2 regions of the Eubacterium ramulus genome follow, and region 1 is predicted to be linked to the other one. Evidence: predicted binding sites of a transcription regulator. Region 1 holds the regulator's gene; the other holds the start of a gene.
What was found. Region 1 encodes HrcA, which represses chaperone genes, less so after heat shock. Its sites were predicted from a motif close to TGTTAGCACTCNNNNNNNNNGAGTGCTAACA; they were not measured.
Positions count from the first base shown of each region.

Region 1 (11,686 bases):
CATCCAGAATATCCGCCTGCACAAAATCATCTGTCAATTCCGCAATCTCACAGAACATGTCTCTGGAACTGCTGCTGACCCGGATTTTTTCGCCCGGACGCATCCGCAACACATTTTTGATATGATTGACATCACTTCCGGTGATGGTCACATATTCTTTGCCAATCTGGCAATCATCCACAAAAAACTGATACATGTTTATTTCCTCGCCGTGATGCTGACCCATTCACCCTGATGTGTCACTTCCAGAACTGTCATGCCGGCTTTTTCAATCGCTTCTCTTACTTCGTTCTCTTTAAAATCAATGATTCCGGAAGTAATGAATACACCGTCTTTTTTCAGTCGTGCCGGAATCACCGGTGCCATCGGAATGATAACATCTGCCAGAATATTAGCAACAACCACATCATATTTCTCTGTACCGACTTTTTCCTGAAGTCCGGTATCGTCAATCAGGTTCCCAACATAAAAGTCACCCTGTTCTCTGCTCAGATGATTTACCTCAAAATTTTCATAAGTAGAAGTAATACAATCCTCGTCAATATCCGTACCGGTCAGATGACCTGCACCAAGCTTCAGGCTCACGATAGAAAGAATACCGCTTCCACATCCGACATCCAGTACTTCATCGCCATCTTTCATATATTTACGAAGCTGATGGATGCAAAGCTGTGTCGTCTCATGCTTTCCGGTTCCAAAGGAGATACCAGGATCAATCTCAATCAAAATTTTGTCCTGATCTGCCTGATCCAGTTCTTCCCATGTCGGTTTGATCAGAATATCGTCAATCGTAAAGGAATGAAAAAATTCTTTCCAGTTGTTCATCCAGTCGATATCCTCTGTCTCACTGCTTGTGATCTTGCCGCTTCCGATATTTACATAGCTGCGCATTTCTTCCAGCGCTTCTGCCACTTCTTTTAATTTTCCGCTGTGATCCTCACCGGCTTCCAGATAAAAGCTGACATAACCAATGCCCTGATCCGGCGGAAGCTCCGGTAAAATATCAATAAACATCTTTGAAGTATCGGATTCAGATAACGGTACATTATCCTCGATCTCGATGCCTTCAATGCCAAGATCTGCCAGCGTACAGCTGATATAATCTTCCGCTTCTGTGGTAGTTTCAATTGTATATTTATCCCATTTCATCGTACATATTCCTCCATACAATTTGTCAATAGTTCCGAACATGCCGATTAGTCCTGAAATCCAGGGATTCTCATTTAAAATCTCATGGCAACAGGACTCATCAATGCATACATATTTTTATTGTAACCTATAAGTCTATCATTCGACAAGAGTTTTTTTGTTTATCCTCTGCGAAAACGATTCAGCATCAGATAGATTTCTTCTTTTCTCGGATAGGCATAACCACAGGAAAGGGTTCCTTCCACGAAAGCTGCCATCCCCTTCTTTTTAAGCAACGTGTTGATTTCAGCAACCAGCTCCTGCATTTCCATGCAAATACTGCCTCTTTTTACGATATGTTTTAAAATTGCGGCCAGAGCTGCTGTCTGTTCCGTATCAATCAACTGCTCCACACAGCGCAGATCCACTATATTATGTTCAATGGAAAAACCGTCCGTTCCCATCACTTTTATCTTGATACGTTCCTCCCGCTCTCCACGACCATGCCGCTTTATCTTCCGTTCCATCACAAACATACGTTTTTCAGTTGGAAGAGTAAAAGGCTCTGCATTGCTGCATAAATCTGCCGGTGGGTATTCCGGCAATAATGCCTCTACGCTCATTTTTACATCCTTCGGCCGATAGGCATCCATCTGAATAATTGTATCAGCCACATGAAAAAAAGCTCCGCTGCTGCCTGCCACCAGGATTGTAGAAATTCCTACTTTTTCATACAGATCACGTACTCTGGCAATAAACGGTGTGATCGGCTCCTGATCTCCGCTGACTACGCGCTGCATAAAGGCATCCCGCACAAGGAAATTTGTTGCAGAGGTATCCTCATCAATCAAGAAGCAGCTTGTTTCAGCTTCCATTCCTTCCAGGACACCAGCGGCCTGAGAGGTACTTCCACTGGCATCCTCTGTAGAAAAACAATGCGTGTCTTTTCCATTCGGAAGATCATGGATAAACAGGGACAAATCCAGATGTGACACTGCACGGCCGTCTTCTGCCCGCAACTTCAATGCATCTGCTCTGGTAATCACATATTCTCTTCCATCACCCTTTACATGATTATATACCCCCTGTTCCAATGCCTGCAGCAATGTGGATTTGCCATGATAACCACCACCGATGATCAAGGTCACGCCTTCCGGTATTCCCATGCCGCGGATACTGTTGCCAAAGGGTAGATCAATCGAAATCTCCATGCTTTCCGGAGACTGAAATTCTATGGCATCTTTCAGCGGTTGACTTGACACACCGCTCTTTCTCGGCAATATACTTCCGTTTGCGCAGAAAGCCACCAGTTTTCGTTCTTCTAATACTTCACGGATTCTCTGCTGATTTTCTGCCAGTTCATAGCAAGCCTGAATTTTTGATTTTTCCCAGGACCGGTAAAACAGACATGTTTTCACAATCTGCGGCAGAAATTCCAGCAAAATCTTCTCCAGTTCCTGTGCGTTAATAGTACGTCCGTTTGCCGGAAACCCGACTTCAAATCGTGCAAGCAATGCTATATTGTTAAATTCCACTGCTGTTCGGCGCATAACCTCCGGTCCCGGTCTGCTCGTGGAGATCAAACCACTTTTTCCGGATCCTTTTGCCTTAAAACTGTACTGATCCAGTGCTTTCGAAAAACTACGTAAAATCAAATCTTCCAGTGCTGTTTTTGTATGTCTTTTTTCCAGGTATTTTTCCGGAAATCCTGCTTTTTTCAATGGAAGTTCTACATGCAGCGAAGATGGTGCCGCAAAAGGATCTCCCTGCACATGGTCAATAGACAGCACAAAGTCACCGAAGGTATAACTTCCCCTCAGTGACTTATATGCCGGATAACTTTTTCGATGAATCGATTCTAATTTATTTTTTAAATCTATTTTATTATACATCCGTAATCCTATACTATATTAATCTTCTTTTTTGAAGAAGCCTCTCTTTTTGTGATGTTTCTCCTGTTTTATGCCTTCTCCCGCACCTGTATGCAGAGAATCACCGGATACTGCATCAAATGCACGCAATGCTTCTTTCGCCTCTGCACTCAACGATGTCGGAACCTGTACCACCAGAGTAACATACTGATCGCCACGAATATTTTTGTTGCGCAGAGACGGAACACCTTTGCCTTTCAGACGGATTCTTGTATCTGTCTGAGTACCTGGTTTCACTTCATAAATCACATCACCATCTACGGTGCTGATTCTTGTTTCTCCTCCTAACACTGCCTGAGCAAAAGAAATCGGTGCAGTAGAAAAGATATTCATATCCTGACGCTGGAAGATCGGATGTGAAGATACAATAACCTCTACCAGCAGATCGCCACGCGGTCCTCCATTGACACCCGGCTCACCTTTTTCACGGATGCGGACACTCTGTCCGTTATCGATTCCGGCAGGAATAGACACTTTGATCTTCTTTCTGCTGGAAGTATAACCGGTTCCGCGGCATGAAGTACATCTATCTTTGATAATTTTGCCGGATCCGTTACATTCCGGACAGGTCTGAACGTTCTGAACCATGCCGAACAGAGATTGCTGGGAAAATACAACTTTACCTTTTCCACCGCATTTTGTACAGGTCTCCGGAGAAGTTCCAGGTTTTGCTCCGGTTCCGCCACAGGTAGTACATTCATCCTTCAGCACCATATCAATTTCTTTTTCACAGCCAAACACTGCTTCCTCAAAAGTAATACGGACACTGGTTCTCAAGTTGGCACCTTTCATTGGACCGTTAGACGCACCTCTTCTGGAACCGCCGCCGAAGAAGTCACCAAAAATATCACCAAACATATCGCCAAAATCCATGCCGGAAAAATCGAATCCGCCTGCACCTGCACCGCCGGCTCCACCATCAAATGCAGCATGACCAAACTGATCATACTGTCGTCTTTTTTCTGAGTCACTCAGTACTGCATATGCCTCCGAAGCCTCTTTGAATTTTGCCTCTGCCTCTTTGTCTCCCGGGTTTGCATCCGGATGATATTTTTTGGCCAGCTGACGATATGCCTTTTTAATTGTGGCATCGTCCGCGCTGCGATCTACGCCGAGCACCTCGTAATAATCCCTTTTCTGTTCTGCCATATCTGAACTCCATCCCTTATGTTAATTTTTCGTATCTTTTTGTCTCAATCCACAGTCAAACATCGGCTGAGATTAATCCAACAATGCACCAGAAGGCATTCTGCCCTCTGGTGCGTTATTTATCTCAGTCGAGAAGACTCCCACTTCTGCAAGGTGAGTAATAACATTTGCTGCGATGATCTGTATATTTCAGTCCTGATTAAACTTCTTTATAATCAGCATCTACCACATCATCATCCGCACCGCCTGCTGTCTGCTGACCAGCACCTGCGTTCATGTCCGGACCTGCACCTGCTGCACTCTGTGCGGCCTGTGCCTGCTCATACATTTTTGCAAATACCTGCTGCGCACTTGCCATCAGTTTCTCTTTTGCAGCTTTCATCTCATCTAACTCTGCGTCTGTCATCTTGTCAGCTTCCGGATGAGCCTCAAGGAGTGCTTTTAATGCATCCAGATCTGCCTGTACCGGAGCTTTCTCAGCATCAGATACACCTGCACCAACTTCCTCAAGTGCTTTCTCTGTCTGGAATACGAAGGAATCAGCATCGTTTCTTGTATCGATCGCGTCTTTTCTCTTCTTATCCTGAGCCTCAAACTCTGCAGCTTCTTTTACAGCTTTATCGATCTCATCATCAGACATATTGGATCCTGCTGTGATTGTGATATGCTGCTCTTTGCCTGTTCCAAGGTCTTTTGCAGATACATTTACAATACCGTTTGCATCGATATCGAACGTAACCTCAATCTGCGGAACACCACGACGTGCTGGCGGGATTCCATCCAGACGGAACTGCCCAAGAGATTTATTATCTCTAGCGAACTGACGTTCACCCTGTACTACGTTAATATCTACAGCTGTCTGGTTATCTGCTGCTGTGGAGAAAATCTGGCTCTTTCTTGTCGGGATTGTTGTATTTCTCTCGATCAGTCTTGTAGCTACACCACCCATTGTCTCGATGGATAAGGAAAGTGGAGTTACATCAAGCAGTAATACTTCACCGGCACCAGCATCGCCTGCAAGTTTACCACCCTGGATAGAAGCACCGATTGCTACGCACTCATCTGGGTTCAGTGATTTACTTGGCTCTTTGCCAGTCAGCTGTTTTACTTTATCCTGTACAGCCGGGATACGTGTAGAACCACCTACTAACAGTACCTGACCAAGTTCAGAAGCTGTGATACCTGCATCTTTTAACGCGTTCTGTACTGGAACTGCTGTTCTGTCAACCAGGTCACGTGTTAACTCATCAAATTTTGCTCTGGTAAGGTTCATATCGAAATGTTTCGGTCCCTCAGCAGTAGCTGTGATGAACGGAAGGTTGATGTTTGTTGTTGTTGCAGAAGAAAGCTCTTTTTTCGCTTTCTCAGCGGCTTCTTTTAATCTCTGAAGAGCCATTTTATCTGTAGAAAGATCTACACCTTCCTGTTTTTTGAACTCTGCGATCATATAATCTGTGATTTTCTGGTCGAAGTCATCACCACCAAGTCTGTTATCACCTGATGTAGATAATACTTCAATGACACCATCACCGATCTCAATGATAGATACATCGAATGTACCACCACCAAGGTCATAAACCATGATTTTCTGCTCTTTTTCATTGTCCAGACCATATGCTAAAGCTGCTGCTGTCGGCTCATTGATAATACGTTTTACATCAAGTCCTGCAATCTTACCAGCATCTTTTGTCGCCTGACGCTGAGCATCGTTGAAATATGCCGGAACTGTGATAACAGCTTCAGATACTTTCTCGCCTAAGTAGTTCTCAGCATCTGCTTTTAATTTCTGAAGGATCATTGCGGAAATCTCCTGCGGAGAATATTTCTTTCCGTCGATCTCTTTCTTGTAATCTGTACCCATCTCTCTCTTGATAGAAGAGATTGTTTTCTCTGCGTTTGTAACAGCCTGACGTTTTGCCGGCTCACCTACCAGTCTCTCACCTGTTTTTGTAAAAGCTACCACTGACGGTGTTGTTCTTGCTCCTTCTGTATTTGCTACAACTACCGGTTTACCACCTTCCATAACTGCTACGCAGCTGTTTGTTGTTCCTAAGTCAATACCAATAATCTTGCTCATAATCGTGTCCTCCTATATATTGTTTCCTGAATTAGCTTGTTTTTATATTTAACGAATAATCGTTAATGGCAATATCAATTAGCTACTTTTACCATGCTGTGGCGAACCACGGAATCACGGTATGTGTAGCCTTTCTGGAATTCTTCTGCGATGATGTTCTCACCGAATTCCTCATCCTCGACATGCATAACTGCATTGTGCAGATTCGGATCAAATTCCTGTCCAACTGCCTCAATCGGTTTTACTCCTGCTTCCTCCAGCACAGTCATCATCTGCTTGTAGATTTTTTCCATACCTTCCACGAAAGGAGTTCCTTTTTCTTCCTCTGTGACAGCTGCAAGACCACGTTCGAAATTATCAACAACCGGAAGTATTTTTTCTACGATACTTTTTGCACCGGTCTCAAACATCTGTGTCTTCTCTTTTTCTGTCCGTTTCCGGAAGTTATCAAACTCAGCCATCTGTCTTCTGACTCTGTCTGTAAGTTCTTCGATTTTCTCATCTTTTTTGTCTTTCTTCTCTTTCTTTTTGAAAAAAGACCCTTTTTCTTTCTCAGTTTCCGGTTCTTCTGCTACAGCCTCCTCGGCTTCTTCTACGGTTTCTTCCTCTGCTGTATCATTTATTTCTTCATTTTCTAAGATTTCTTCTTCCATCTCTTCCGGACTGATGTTTTTATTCTCTGCCATCGAAATCCCACCTTTCCGCTTTCATCATTTTTAATGACTACTCATCTGTCTTTTTAAATATATCATCCAGCTGAACCTTTAAGGTTCGCAGGTTGTCAACCACTTTTTCGTAATCCATACGTTTCGGTCCGACGATTCCGACGGTTCCCCGGATTCCTTTTCCAAGATCGTAGGTGGCTGTCACCACACTGCAGTCTTTCATTCCCTGCATCGGGCTTTCATTTCCGATGTATACCTGAATGCCGGTTCCCGGATTTCCGTTTTCTTTGTCAGCAGTGAACAGATCCTTGAATTCCTGCTTTTCTTCAAAAGCACTGATCAGTTCGCTTGCCCGTTCCGAATCACTCAATTCCGGATATTTGAAAATATTTGTTGCTCCGCTGGTGTAAATCTCAAGGTCTTCATCTTCCTGAATGGCCTGAGCAACTGCATCCAGCACATCGCTTACCATGGCACTGTGAATACCTGCCTGCTCCTTCAATCTGGAGATGGTTCCAAGGTTGATCTCCTCAAGGGCAAGACCATTTAAACTTCCGTTCAGCAAAATGTTTAACTTCAACATTGTCTCCTGATTCGGTGTCTCACTTGTATGAATGATCTTGTTCTTTACGATGTTGCCATCCAACATGATTGTTGCCAGAACCTGGGAATCATCTACCGCGGAAAGCTGAATAAATTTGACTTTTCCGTGGTGGGTCTGAGGTGCGGATACGACAGTTGCATAATTGGTATTTACTGCCAGCATCTTTGCGATCTGTTTTAAAACAAATTCCATGCGTTCTGTCTTCTCAATCACAAATTCCTTCATGTCGGAAATCTCATGATCTTTCTCCTCCATCAGATGATCCACATAAAAGCGGTACCCTTTATCCGATGGAATACGTCCTGCCGAAGTATGCGGCTGAACGATGTATCCAAGTTCCTCCAGATCTGACATCTCATTACGGATCGTTGCGGAACTGAGGTTCAGATCAGACGCTTTTGCGATCGTTCTGGAGCCAACCGGCTCACCCGTTTCCAGATAAGTCTGAATGATTGCATGTAAAATTTTCGTTTTTCTTTCGTCCAATCCTTCGCTCATGTATTTCATGCTCCTGTAATTGATGCTTTTTCTTTGTTAGCACTCGACTGTTTGGAGTGCTAATATCTTCATTACCTAATGTAGCACTATCGTTTTTCTTTGTCAACATCTATTTTTATTTTTTTCATATTTTTATTTTTTCTACGTTTTATAAGCAGAACAACTCACTTAGAAAGCCCCCGGGTGCACATTCTATCTTACTTCTTATTTTTTCTATTCGATACGATTCTGCTGATGATCATAAAAAATTACAGTAAAAACTCCGCCAGCACATAGTTGCTGACATCTATACCATGCTCCGTCAGGCGCACATAACCTGCTACCTCTTCGATTAGCTGTTCTCCCTTTAATTTTCGAAGTACCTCGCCATAGACACTGTTCAGTGTGACCTGAAATTTTTTTTCAAACTGCTGTCGGGAAATTCCTGCCATCAGACGAAGGCCCAGAAACATAAATTCTTCCATCTCAGATTTTTTGTCTAAAGTTTCTATGTGAATATGATGCCCTGTCTGGGTTAATCCAGTTTCTTCCTGTAACTGGATTGTTTCTGCTATACGTTCATGCTGACCTTCACATTGTGGTGAATACTCCTGCTCAAGATACGTCTTCAGTTCCGATGTATTCTGAAACCTCTGATGCTCCACCAGAGAAGATGCTCCCAGTCCCAGTCCCAGATAATCTTTCCTGGTCCAGTAGCCGCAGTTATGCCGGCATTCGTATCCTGGCTTTGCATAATTGGATATCTCATACCGCTCATACCCTTTTGTGTGTAAAAAAGTTTCCGTCAGTTCATACATCTGCCGTTCTACGTCTTCCTCCGGAAGCAGTCTCGGATGACCACCTTCCTCCCGAATCCGTTCATCTTCCGCAAAACGCTCGTAAAATGGTGTGCCTTCCTCGATGATCAGACTGTACGCAGAAATATGCTCCGGGCGCAGTGCTGTCACTTTCTGCAATGTATCCTGCCAGCTTTTCAGCGTTTGTCCCGGCAATGCTGACATCAGATCTACATTGATATTCCGAAAACCGGCTTTTCTCGCCAGATCATAACTTTCCAGGAACTGTGCAAAATTGTGGATTCGTCCCAGAAGATGCAATTCTCTGTCATCCGCGGACTGCAGTCCCATACTGAGCCGGTTAAATCCCGCCTGCACCAGTTTTTCCGCTTTCCCTGCTGTCAATGTGCCTGGATTGCACTCCACTGTAATTTCTGCATCTGTCGTTATATTAAAATGCTCTTTTACCGTTTCCAGTATAGCTGCGAGTTGGTATCCTTCCAGGATTGTCGGTGTTCCGCCGCCAAAAAAGATACTGCTCACCTGATATTCCCCATATTGTGCCCCGCAATATACAATCTCTTCCTGTAACTTCTTTATATAAGAAATCCGCACCGGCAGATCAGCCGGTGCAGATAAGAAATCACAATATGCACATTTTCGTTCACAAAAAGGAATATGAAGATATAATTCTAATTCTTTCATATATTTCCCCTGTTAATCACGCTGCTTTGCATTGTTTTCGCATTTATATGCCAATGCGTATGTTAGCAGCATAACCCGTTTTCTATTTATCATCCAGTTTCAGAACACTCATAAACGCTTTCTGCGGGATCTCTACATTTCCGACCTGACGCATACGTTTTTTACCTTCTTTCTGTTTCTCCAGAAGTTTTCTCTTTCGGGAAATATCACCACCGTAACATTTCGCCAGTACGTCTTTGCGCATCGCACGAACAGTCTCACGCGCAATGACTTTTCCACCGACTGCCGCCTGAATCGGAACCTCAAACAGATGACGCGGAATCTCTTCTTTTAACTTCTCACACATCTTACGGCCACGCTCATATGCACTGCCTGAGAATACGATAAAGGAAAGTGCATCCACTTCTTCTTTATTAATAAGGATGTCCAGTTTTACCAGATCAGAACGGGTGTATCCCTTCATTTCATAATCGAAGGACGCATATCCCCTGGAACGGGATTTCAATGCGTCAAAAAAATCATAAATGATTTCATTTAACGGAAGATCATATTTGATCAGCGCACGTGTCTCCTCCATATATTCCATACTGATATAAATGCCTCGACGCTCCTGACACAAATCCATGATCGCACCAATGTACTCACTGGTTACCATGATCTCCGCACTTACCATCGGTTCTTCCATATAATCAATCTCAGACGGATCCGGCATATTGGACGGATTTGTCAGATCCATCACGGTTCCATCCGTTTTGTGAACTTTATAAATAACGCCAGGGGCTGTCGTTACCAGATCCAGATTATATTCGCGCTCCAGACGTTCCTGAATAATTTCCAGATGCAGCAAACCTAAAAATCCACAGCGGAAACCAAAGCCCAGTGCCGCAGATGTCTCCGGTTCAAACTGAAGTGCTGCATCGTTTAACTGCAGTTTTTCCAGCGCATCACGCAGATCCGGATATTTTGCACCATCAGACGGATACAGACCACAGTAAACCATTGGATTTACTTTCTTATAACCCGGCAACGGTTCTGCACACGGATTGGAACGGTTGGTGATCGTATCACCCACACGGGTATCCTGTACATTTTTGATACTAGCTGTGATATAACCTACCATGCCGGCAGATAATTCTTCGCAAGGGATAAACTGACCTGCGCCAAAATATCCGACCTCCACAACATCTGCTGTGGCACCTGTCGCCATCATTTTGATTGGCGTACCGACACGAACCGTACCTTCTTTGATACGACAGAAAACAATAACTCCTTTGTACGCATCGTACAGAGAGTCGAAAATCAACGCCTGCAGGGGAGCCTTCGGATCTCCCGTCGGAGCCGGGATTTTCTCCACGATCTGCTCCAGTACCTGATCGACATTCAGACCTGTTTTTGCGGAAATCTGTGGTGCATCATGCGCTTCCAGTCCGATGACATCCTCGATTTCTTCAATGACACGCTCCGGATCCGCACTAGGCAGATCGATTTTGTTGATCACCGGCATAACATCCAGATCATGATCCAGTGCCAGATATACATTGGCCAGTGTCTGCGCCTCAATGCCCTGTGCCGCATCTACGACAAGGATTGCACCATCACAGGCAGCCAGGCTTCGGGAAACCTCATAGTTAAAATCCACATGCCCCGGTGTGTCGATGAGATTGAAGATATACTCCTCTCCATCTTTTGCCTTGTAAATAATACGAACCGTCTGCGCTTTGATGGTAATACCACGCTCCCGCTCCAGATCCATATTATCTAATACCTGAGACTGCATTTCACGGCTGGTCAGCAAACCTGTCATTTCGATAATACGGTCTGCCAGGGTTGATTTTCCATGATCAATATGTGCAATAATACAAAAATTTCTGATTTTACTCTGATCTATCACTAAAATTCCTCCTAGTACATTGTCTCTCTTTTCTCAAAAGTGCATAAAAGCCCAATATATTGACAATATTAACATTGAAGCCGGAAAATAGCAAGTTTTCCATACAAAAACTGATCGATTAAATCTTACAAATCGTTACTATTCACACGCGCCATTCTCAAAACGTCCTTTCAGGACTTCTCCGTAGCTACGCTACTACTTTCCGCTCAACACCTTATCCAACACCTGTGCCAGCGGATCCATAGCATTCACTGCCTCCTGC
Region 1 covers NZ_CP173382.1:1,550,429-1,562,114, forward strand. Annotated here, with positions in the region: gene ACIRUQ_RS07335 (16S rRNA (uracil(1498)-N(3))-methyltransferase) at 1-196, opposite strand, end outside; gene prmA (50S ribosomal protein L11 methyltransferase) at 199-1,149, opposite strand; gene ACIRUQ_RS07345 (ABC-ATPase domain-containing protein) at 1,311-3,020, opposite strand; gene dnaJ (molecular chaperone DnaJ) at 3,039-4,208, opposite strand; gene dnaK (molecular chaperone DnaK) at 4,408-6,285, opposite strand; gene grpE (nucleotide exchange factor GrpE) at 6,360-6,971, opposite strand; gene hrcA (heat-inducible transcriptional repressor HrcA) at 7,009-8,052, opposite strand; gene hemW (radical SAM family heme chaperone HemW) at 8,301-9,533, opposite strand; gene lepA (translation elongation factor 4) at 9,616-11,424, opposite strand; gene spoIIP (stage II sporulation protein P) at 11,620-11,686, opposite strand, start outside.

Region 2 (11,686 bases), 1.6 Mb from region 1:
TGCGTCCGGGCCGGTTTGACCGTAAAGTATATGTGGGGCGTCCGGATGTGGGCGGTCGTGAACAGATCCTTTCCGTTCATGCGAAAAACAAACCGCTGGCAGATGATGTGGATCTGAAACAGATTGCCCAGACTACGGCAGGATTTACCGGTGCAGATCTGGAAAACCTGCTGAACGAAGCTGCCATTATTGCAGCAAAAGATCAGCGGATGTACATTTGCCAGAATGATATCAAGAAAGCATTTATCAAAGTAGGCATCGGTGCCGAGAAAAAGAGCCGCATTATTACAGATAAGGAAAAACGAATTACAGCATTCCATGAGGCTGGTCATGCGATCCTGTTCCATCTGCTTCCGGATGTGGGGCCGGTTTATACAGTTTCCATTATCCCGACAGGCGTGGGAGCCGCAGGTTATACCATGCCGCTGCCGGAAAAAGACGAAATGTTCCATACAAAGGGACAGATGCTTCAGGAAATCATCGTAGATCTTGGCGGTCGTGTGGCGGAAGAACTGATTTTTGAGGATGTCACTACAGGCGCATCCCAGGATATCAAGCAGGCTACTTCTCTGGCGAAGTCTATGGTTACCAAGTACGGAATGTCTGAAGATGTGGGACTGATCTGCTATGACGATGAGGAGGAAGTCTTTATCGGAAGAGATCTGGGACACACCAGAGGATACAGCGAGACAGTGGCTACCAGAATTGATGGCGAGATCAAACGGATCGTGGATGAGTGTTACGCAAAAGCACGTCAGATGATCCGTGAGCATGAGGATGTGCTGCATCGTTGTGCAGAACTGCTTCTGGAAAAAGAAAAAATCAACCGTGATGAGTTCGAGGCGTTATTTGAGGAAAAAACTGTAGAAGCGTCTGCTGAGTAAGAATTTGTTGGAAATGTACCATGGTTTGTGCGATATTTCCGTAAAATGCGGAGAAGGTTACTTGCGGGTAATGGCGAAAGTGCATAAAAACAATGAACAAAATTTGTGAACTTTATGCACACTTATTTACTGGGATTTGCTATTATACTAACTGTAAATACCCCCAATACATTATATAGTTTTTTGCTACCCCCATAGTAAAAAATACCTTCTCCTTTTGAAAGAGACAGCAGATCGATTGGCTGTCTCTTTTATTTTTTGTGGTTAAACGGAACGTTTTGAGATAATACGAAATCGGGAAATCTTTTCTCAGCAGCTAGTCACTCGTTACCTTCATTTCACTGCGGTTTCATCGCGCTCGTTCCCGGCTCCTATAGAAGCTGGTCGCCTCCCACTCGCGCAAAACCTTGTGAAAATCAGTCACTCGCTAAATCGCTTGCCGAGAAAAGATTTCCCGATTTCTTATGTTATGTAAAATGTGTGTTCTGTTTCTATAATGTTGGCTGATAAAGCACACTATGTGTAACAAATAATATTAAAAAACATATAAGATGCTACTGTTTGCATTAATAGTATGATAGAAAAATAAGTATTTACCGAGGGAAAAGAAATGACATATGATTCAGTACAGAAATTTAACAGTGTGGAAAATTATATTCTGCAGATGCGGCCGATTCTGAGAAAGCGGGCGTTATTCTCTGATGGAACAGCAGATTACCGGATGCCGCCGGAACCAAAGGCAGGTGACACCGTGAAAATTCGTTTCCGGACCGCTGCCGATAATGTGGACCTGGTGGTGCTCTGCCATGAAGATGAGCACATTGAAATGTATCTGACAGATTGTGATCGTGATTTTGACTATTATGAGGCGGAAATCCGTGTCGGTGAGGAACAGTACAAATATCATTTTGAAATCATATCCGGTATGCTGCGCTGTACCTATGACCGGGCAGGTGTATCCAGAGATTTCCGACCACAGTACGAGTTTTGCATCATTCCGGGATTTTCTACGCCGAAGTGGGCAAAAGGTGCGGTTATGTATCAGATTTTTACCGATCGCTTCTGTAACGGAGATACCTCCAATGACGTGAAAACCGGTGAATATTATTACATCAACCGTCAGACAAAGCAGGTAGAAAACTGGGATAAATGTCCGGAAGATTTCGACGTGGCAAACTTCTATGGTGGTGATCTGGCAGGTGTACTGTCCAAAATGGATTATCTGGAAGAACTTGGTGTGGAAGTGCTCTACTTCAATCCGTTGTTTGTGTCCGCATCCAGTCACAAGTATGATACACAGGATTACGACTATATCGATCCACATTTTGGTGTGATCGTAGAGGATGGCGGCGAACCGATGCCGCAGGACTGCTGCGACAATCGCCAGGCTTCTCTGTATAAGGCCCGTGTAACAAATAAGAAAAATCTGGAGGCCAGCAACCAGTTATTTATCAAACTGGTCGAGGAGGCGCACCGCCGTGGCATGCGTGTCATTCTGGATGGCGTGTTCAATCACTGTGGATCCTTTAACAAATGGCTGGATCGGGAAAAAATATACGATGATGCAGAAGACTTTGAGCCAGGTGCTTTTGCAACAAAGGACAGCCCATACCATAGTTATTTCCATTTCCAGAATGACAACGCATTTCCGGATAATCTGACATACGAGGGCTGGTGGGGACACGATACTTTACCAAAGTTGAATTATGAGGAGTCTCCGGAACTGGAAGCCTATATTCTCAATGTGGCGAAAAAATGGGTATCTCCGCCATACAATGCAGACGGCTGGCGTCTGGATGTGGCAGCTGATTTGGGACACAGCCAGGAGTATAACCACCTGTTCTGGAAAAAGTTCCGTAACGTGGTAAAAGAGGCAAACCCGGAAGCACTGATCCTGGCAGAACATTACGGCGATCCGAAAGACTGGTTACAGGGTGATCAGTGGGACAGCGTCATGAACTATGATGCTTTTATGGAGCCGATGACCTGGTTCCTGACCGGTATGGAAAAACACAGTGATGAATATAAAGACTATATGCTGGGCAATATAGAAAATTATGAGAATACCATGACACACTATATGGCAAGTTTTGCAACATCCTCTCTGCAGTGTGCAATGAACCAGCTGTCCAATCATGATCATTCCCGCTTCCTGACCAGAACAAACCATAAGGTGGGACGGGCGGCAAATCTGGGAACACAGGCAGCTTCGGAAGGTGTCAATAAAGGGATCATGAAAGAGGCAGTTGTCATTCAGATGACCTGGCCGGGTGCTCCGACACTGTATTATGGAGATGAAGCAGGTCTGTGCGGATTTACGGATCCGGATAACCGCAGAACGTATCCGTGGGGAAAAGAGGATAAAGTTCTGATCCGTTTTCATCGGGATATGATTCGGATTCATCGGGAAAATCCTGCACTTCGCACCGGTTCTGTCAAGTTTCTGCGCGGAGATCGAAATATCCTCTGTTATGCGAGATTTAACCGGGCACAGCAGTTTATCATTGTAGTAAATAATGATGGTTATACAAGAAGTATGGAGATTGGCGTGTGTGGAGCCGGGGTACCGTCTTCCTGTCAGATGACGCAGATCATGTATTCTTCGGAAGACAATTATTCCATGGCACCGGTAACCTATCAGGTAGAAAGAAGCTATCTGAAACTGACGCTTCCAAAATATTCTGCTGTTGTGTTGCGACATCAGTCAGAAGAGGACTAAAACAACACATATAAACACTAATTTAATCTGACAGAATTAGTTGAATAAGCCATGTAGGCTATGCTATACTTGAATCGTAACAAGAGGTGATGAAACAAAAGTTTGTAAGATTCAGAACAAACTTCATGTTCAACATTTTAATATCGTAGGTGTTATTTTTAAAAGAATTCATAGTATAGCAGTATTCATACTTTCTTTTGTTGTCAAACAAATAGTGACATGGTACAATGAGCGCAGCGAATGAAACGCTGTGTAACTTGTAATACCAGAAATCGGGATAGACCTATCATATTGTAGCACAGTGTCTGATTCGCAAAAACAAAAGAAAAAGATATAGGTTTATAAGGAATCTATCAGGAGGAATGGCTATGCTGGAGAATGATTTAACAAATATTGAGATGTTGATAATGAAATGTATCTGGGATACACCGGAAGAACTGGCCTTATCACAGTTGGTAACAATGGTGAATGAGCGGTTTGATAAAAACTGGAGACCGCAGACAATTTCTACCTATCTGGCACACCTGGTGAGAAAGAACTATCTTACCATGCGCAGATCTGGAAAAGTTTTTCTTTATCATCCGGAAGTAACAGAGGAAGAATACCGTTCATCTCAGATGGATGAGTTAGTTCATTACTGGGGAGAACCGGGAACACCGACAGAGTTTCTTTCAGCATTGTTTGTAAAGGGTGAGAAAGAAAAAAATTCAGAAGAAAATCTGAAAGATTTAAGAAGCTTAATGGATGAACTGGATTAATTTTTTCTTTTATGTAATTGTTTTGAATTCGCTGACCGGTACGGTTGCATATCTGTTGTGTAAACTTCTGGCACTGGTCGCAAAGAAATATAATGCAATACGGATCATATATCCGCTGTATCGGCTGGTATTGCTGTTTTATATTGTGCCGTTGGGATATATCTATATCAGGTGCAAAGTTGGATTTTTCTATGGATCAGCCACTATCGGAGATGGCTTTTTTGGGAATCTCGAAATTCATTTACTGATTCAGCTATGCCTAGTGACATGGATTATAGGTATGATTGGTATTTGTGTAGTATATTATGCGGGAAAGTGGAAAAAGTACCGTATAATGTATCGAAATAATCTTCCGTTTCGTGGAGATGAGTACCGTGCAATTTTGAGGCGTTTTTATCCTAAGAAAAATTGGAATCGTATTAGATTTTGTACGAATTTTACGGTTGATTCGCCTTGTGTTATGGGGATTTTTCACCATACGATTGCATTCAAAACATTGAATTATTCAAAAGAAGATATTGAGATAATTTTAATGCATGAAAGTACACATATTGTACGTAAAGATAACTTGGGAAAGAAAATTGCAATGGTCATAGTTCTTATCAATTGGTTTAATCCTGTGTTACGCTTTTATCTGAAAGACTTGGATGCATGGGGCGATATTTCCTGTGATATTCATGTGTGCAGCCGCTTTTTAGGTGGACATGCCAGAAAATATTTTGATCTTTTATGGCGATTTAGCCAGATGGAAGAACAGTATTCTGAAAATTTACCTGCTTTTGTTTCGAAACTAAACAGTGAACAGTCACTGGGAAAGAGAGTGGAGTATATGATTAGATGGCAGAAAGCAGGAAAGAAAACGGGAGTAAGTGTATTATTGGCACTGACTTTGGTGATTGGCAGTTCGGTGACAGCATTTGCATCAAGCGTACAGGTAGCAAGTCAGCAGAATAATTTATATTGCAAGACTAGAGTGCAAGAAGTGGACGTAGTGGATAACGACGATTTACAGGAGTATGTGATTCCGGCAGATCAGGTGGATGAGGAAAAATGGGACAATGCGATTGTTTATGACGATGCGTTATTAGAACCATTAAGCATACAGAGAAATTTTGACTGGAAAATACCGGGAAATAATTTTGCTCGTTCAGTAGGCTTTATTAAAAAAGCTGGTTCCACTATTGTTGTTTCCTGCTATGTATATGATGACAGATATCATCATGTCGGTATCCGCAGACCGGATGGTTCGATGCTTTATGTCAACGGAATGCATCAGGTTACAAAGACATTTAACTGCGAGACCACAGGCACTTATTATGTGTATGTAGAGAATATGAGATCCAAACAAATCCGTGCAGCAGGCTATTTTATTAAATAGTATGGTTTTGAGATACACGACGTATCACATTGTACATAGCGGAGTAGTTGAATGATGTACCCTATGCGTGTCGTTATAAGGAGAATATCAGAAGATTTGATCTGAAATTATTTCCGTCGGGAAGGTGTCCGCTGTATAAAAAATAAATGGATGAAAAAGAGATAAAAGAAAGCGTCAGCAGAAGTGCTTTGTTCTGGACAGAGTACACCTGCTGACGCTTTGCTCTTTTTGAGAGGAAATTCATCGTAATTTCCTCTCAAAAAATTTCAAAAAAAATTAGCACTCAACTCTTGATAATGGAAATCGATTTTTGTCCTGTAGATCAAATGGCATGGGTAAGAGCTGATAATCAACACAGAGCGATTGCGGAAGAGATTATTCTCAAGGAATTGATTTATATTTAAATGAAAGTGATGAGGTCGTGGATTGCAACCTCATTATTATGTGAGAACATGAAATAGCAGTAGGCATAATGAGAAAAATAGGGTAATATAACAGTAAGCAGTTAGTGTGGTTTTGAAATGCCAATTTGGCATTTCAAGTTATATAAGGGAATTGGAAAAATTTATTCTGGAAATGGGATCGGATTTTGCATTTTTAGCAAGACAGAAACATTTGGTACTGGATGGCAAGAAGAATTATGCAATTTCCAAGGATGTTTTGACTAAAATAAAGTAAGGAGGACTTGCGTATGATGACGGATGAAAAAATCAAAAATTCCAGTGAGCTAGAGTTTACTGTATTTTGCATTGAAAATGTAGCGGCAAAGCTGGGGGTGGATGCAGAACGTGTTTATCAGGCATTTACCGAACAGAGTGACATTCTGAACGGATATATTGTCCCAGAATATGAAGTGCTGCATACCCAGAGCCGGGAATATATCGTTGATGACCTCCTTGATCTGATGAAAGAAAGGGGTGTGGAAGTATGATTCTCTATCATGGTTCTTTCTTAGAGATTGTAAAGCCGGATTTGGCTCATTCCCGCCCTAACGTAGATTTTGGGCGTGGCTTTTATGTCACGCCGCTGTATGAACAGGCTGCGAAGTGGTGCGGTAAATTCAAACGCCGTGGGAAAGATGGCATTATCTCCCGGTATGAATACGATGAAAGTCAAGAAAACGAGCTGAAAACGCTGAAATTCGATTCTTATTCTGAAGAATGGCTGGATTTCATTCTGAACTGCCGCAGTGGAAAAGATTCGACAGATTATGACCTTGTTGTGGGTGGTGTTGCCAATGATAAGGTGTTCAATACTGTGGAGCTGTTCTTTGATGGGCTGATTGATAAGGCGGAAGCTATCAATCGCCTGCGTTATGAAAAGCCGAACCTGCAAATATGTTTCCGCACAGAGAAAGCATTGTCTCTGTTGCATTTTGAAGGGAGTGAAACACTATGACAGCAAATCCAATTTTGCTTCAGAAAAAATATAGCCGTATTATTGAATGTTTTGCTAAACAGCAGGGACTTTCACTGGATGCGGCATTGGATTTCTTTTATCATTCCCAGGTTTATCAGCTGATTCGTGACGGTGTCTCCGATATGCACTGCATGAGTGATGCGTATTTGGCAGAGGAATTGAAACAGGAATATGAGGAGAAAGTGCCTGAAAATGCGGTAGTAAAGGTGAGAATAAAGTGAGACATAATATTTTTGATTCAATACCATCCAATATAGTTTCTGATAAAGCTAATGTATTTGCTGATTTTTTACAGACGGCAGGATTGTATGATTCCATGAAAATAAGTGAAGATAATATTCAAGATTTAAGCAGTATTTGTTGACCGTAGAGAATATACCGGTCCGCTTTGGGAGCAGATAGACGAAGCATTTCAGTTTGTTTTGAGAAATATTCATTTGGGTGCTACTATTGTGGGAATTTATCGCCAGGACGTTTATGAGATTCCACCGGATGCCATTCGTGAGTTGATTATTAATGCTATGGTACATCGTAGTTATCTGGATCATGGTACGATACAGGTGGCGGTATATGACAATCGATTAGAAATTACTTCCCCAGGAAAGCTGCCAATGGGACAAACGCTGGAGCGTATGAAAGAAGGTTATTCTAAAATTAGAAATGAAGCTCTTGCTCATGCGTTTGCTTACATGAATCTGATTGAACATTGGGGAAGCGGTATTCCGAGAATTATAGACAAAGTAAAAGCTGCCGGACTGCAGGAGCCGGAGTTTATTGGTGGCGAAGTTGATTTGCGTATCAATATTTATCGAAGACAGGTTGACGGCACTGTTGACCTCAATGACCTCAATAATGCCATTAAAGTGCCGGATACTATTGACAAAATGCCAGATAGTGACAATAAAGTGCCGGATAAAACAGAAATAGTGCCAGATAATATGAAAAAAATGCCGAATAGTGGCAATGAAGTGCCAGATACGACTGAGAAAATGCCGGATAGTGAACAGGAACAACAAATCTATAAATATGTATTGGAAAATGGCTCTATTACTACTGCTGAAACAGTACAGATTTTAGATGTAAAACATCGTAGAGCCAGAGCTATCTTGCTGAATATGGTTAAGGACGGTTATTTAAGAAAAGAGGGTGCGGCACGAAGCACTATTTATGTAAAAAGTACGGAAGGGAGATAATGCGTTTTCTGTAAAAAAATACTTTCAGTAGATGATTTGGCTACAAATATGAGATGGGACTTATATCAAATCCGGCGTGGTAAGAAAATCAGACGAATATATTTTTCCAAGAATTTGTCGTAAAAATGTGGTCAAACCAAGAAAATTGAGTGCGAGAGTAAGTGAAAAATCCCTGTGAAGTAGTGGCAGCCGCCATGCACAGCTCGGGAAAGACTTCCCTCGCTGTCGGGCTGTCGCCCTATACATTTCCATGAAAGAGCCATCTTTATCAAGCAAGCTTGAAAGATGGCTCTTTCACGTAAATGTGCATGGCTCGTAGCGTTCACAAATTTTTCACAAAATAATTAGCACTCGATGCTTGACATGGCTAATAATAAGTGCTATATTACAACTAGAACAAAGGAAGAGAGATAAAAGGAACACAGAAAAGTTCCGCAGATTTCAAATCTGGTTGCTCAAGTAATCAACACTTCGGATTCTCCGAATGTGCACAAAATATAGTTACTGAAAGGAGTAATGACCTATGATGATGCCTAGAATTTTTGGAGAAAACTTATTTGATGATTTTATGAATGACTTTGCATTTCCGGATTTTACGGACAATGCAAATATTGAGAAAGCTTTGTATGGTAAACATGCAAAAAATCTGATGAAAACTGATGTCAAAGATACCGAGAACGGATATGAAGTAGATATTGATCTTCCGGGCTTCAAGAAGGACGAGATTACCATGAAGCTGGAGAATGGTACACTGACCGTGAGCGCAGCGAAAGGTCTTGATAAAGATGAAGAGAACAAAGAGAAAAAATATGTAAGACGTGAGCGTTATGCAGGCGGAATGAGCAGAAGCTTCTATGTAGGCGAGCACGTTGATGTAGAGGATATCCATCCGAAATATGAAAATGGTATCCTGAGCTTCATCGTTCCGAAGAAGGAACAGAAGGCCGTAGAGGAGAAAAATAAATTCATCTCTATCGAAGGCTAATGCCCGGAGCAGGATTTTTTGTTGACAGGATGCTCGGATGTGTGTTCCTTAAAAGGAATGCCCGATATCGGACATTCAGACAGACATAGCATAAAATAAGATAAATATGTATCGAAAACTCCGGTGGGAAGTAAAATTCTCACCGGAGTTTTTTTGTGTTTTTCTATGCGCGTTGCTGTCGAATCCGTGTCGGATTTTGTCGAAATCGTGTCGAATGCTGTCGACAGGTGAGCAGATGTTAAACAATTATGTAAAAGTCTCTTGAAAAACACGACTAGATTGATAAAATAGTTGCAAATCAGAATGTTGCAGAGATTCTGAGAAGAATATTACAATGTTAGGAGAAAAGAGATGGAAAAGAGAGTATCTATCAGGGACATTGCAGAAATGCATTTGTCACAGCAGTTGGAACGAAAAAAAGCATTATTGTTAAATCTGGAACTCGATGCCTGTGCACGTCAGGGGATTCCGTGGACACCGACGCAGGGTATTCTTTCGCTGGAAGACCGCCGCAGGTATGAGATGAATCAGAGTATCATTTTGCCGAATGGCACCTTTACCAAGCAGTTTTCTCTGCCTAATTATTTCCGGGGTGAAAATGCATATGCACCGACAGGAAAAAATCTGCAGAAGTACGATGTTGCGGACAAATATATTCCGGGGATCAGAAAAGAATGTGCCGGCGGTCCGGAGGAATGGCTGGAATTCACCAGCAATTTTGATCTGGCATTGTTTTATGCCTGTTGTAAGTGGGATGAAGAACAGTTGGAATGGCTTCCCATGACAGAAGCAGATATTGAGCGTCCGTTTGGCGAGGGTGAGCCGGATCCGCATTATGGTGTGATCTATATGGCGAATGCGGAAGATGCAAGATTCTTCGGTACATACGCAAATGCACCGGAGTATCATATCATGACACCGGCAGGAAGTCTGGTAGATGGCGGGAACCGGGAGTATATTTTTGCAATGCGCATGAGAGATAAAGATGAGCTGCAGAAGGATGCACGTTTTGACATCCTTGTGTTTGAACATACAGAGAAATTCTGTCAGGATGTATATGAACTGATGCAGAAATCATTGCCGACCGGTTCCGCAGTGTTTAAAAAAATTTAAGAAAATAAATAGTTGAGTTTTTATAGTCCTTGGAGTATGATATTTTCATGCATGTAAAAAATTGACCGTGCATAGTCCTGCCATGTCCCGGCGGGGCAGTTACAAACGTTGAATGGTAAGAGTTGACGAAGAAAACACGGAGATAAAAAATGGCAAGAAATAAAAAAAATTCCAAGAGACAGAGAAGAAAAAGAAAACTGATTCTATTTATTATTGAGATTATTATTTTGATCCTGGTTGCAGGTGCACTGTTTGTGTACAGTAAACTGGATCTGATCAAATCAAAGAAACTGGATAATACAAAGGTTGGAAAAAATGAGGTTTCCGAAGAAACTCAGAAAACATTTGAAGGATATACTACCATTGCATGTTTTGGTCTGGACAACCGTGAACAGGGTGTTTACGAGTCCGGCAACAGTGATGTGATCATGCTGATGAATATCAACAATGATACGCATGAAGTAAATCTGATGTCGGTATATCGTGACACCTATCTGAATGTTGCCGGTGAGGGACAGGAGGAGAAGTTCCAGAAAGCCAATGCGGCTTACGCATACGGTGGACCGGAGCAGGCAGTGACGATGCTGAACCGTAACCTGGATATTGATATCGATAATTATGTAGCCTTTGATTTCAAAGCGGTTGCACAGGCGATTGATATTCTCGGTGGTGTAGATATTGATGTTGAGAGTGAGGAAGAACGTAAATATCTGAATGATTATGTATCTTACACCAGCGAGTATGTAGGTGGAAGTGATGAAGAAGTAGAACATACCGGATTGCAGACCTTAAACGGTGTACAGGCAGTATCTTATGCACGTATCCGTTATACAGCAGGTGATGATTACAAACGGGCAGAGCGTCAGCGCCGTGTTCTGACAGAGATGATCAAGAAGGCAAAATCTGCAAGTCTGCCAGAGTTAAACAGCCTGATCAATACTGTATTTCCACAGATTTCTACAGATCTGGACAAGAAGGACATTATCAGCATGGCAACTGTCATGATCAAATATGATATGGCAAACAGTGGTGGATTCCCGTACAGCAAAGATACCTTTACTCCGAGCAAGAGCATCGGAAGCGTGGTAGCACCATGTGATCTGGAGAGTAATGTTATCGAGCTGCACAAGAGACTGTATGGCACAGACAATTATACACCGTCTGAGACTGTTAAAAAGTACAGCGAACACATTGTGGATGTGAGCGGATATACGGCAGAAAGGAAGGCGGATAACCG
Region 2 covers NZ_CP173382.1:3,160,736-3,172,421, forward strand. Annotated here, with positions in the region: gene ftsH (ATP-dependent zinc metalloprotease FtsH) at 1-884, shown strand, start outside; gene ACIRUQ_RS14630 (glycoside hydrolase family 13 protein) at 1,495-3,603, shown strand; gene ACIRUQ_RS14635 (BlaI/MecI/CopY family transcriptional regulator) at 3,972-4,361, shown strand; gene ACIRUQ_RS14640 (M56 family metallopeptidase) at 4,348-5,739, shown strand; gene ACIRUQ_RS14645 (DUF3791 domain-containing protein) at 6,431-6,670, shown strand; gene ACIRUQ_RS14650 (DUF3990 domain-containing protein) at 6,667-7,137, shown strand; gene ACIRUQ_RS14655 (DUF3791 domain-containing protein) at 7,134-7,379, shown strand; gene ACIRUQ_RS14660 (ATP-binding protein) at 7,581-8,351, shown strand; gene ACIRUQ_RS14665 (Hsp20/alpha crystallin family protein) at 8,875-9,336, shown strand; gene ACIRUQ_RS14670 (hypothetical protein) at 9,688-10,449, shown strand; gene ACIRUQ_RS14675 (LCP family protein) at 10,599-11,686, shown strand, end outside.
Region 2: ACIRUQ_RS14665 (Hsp20/alpha crystallin family protein) is a predicted target of HrcA. The motif match lies at 8,694-8,724, and genes of this name have one in related genera.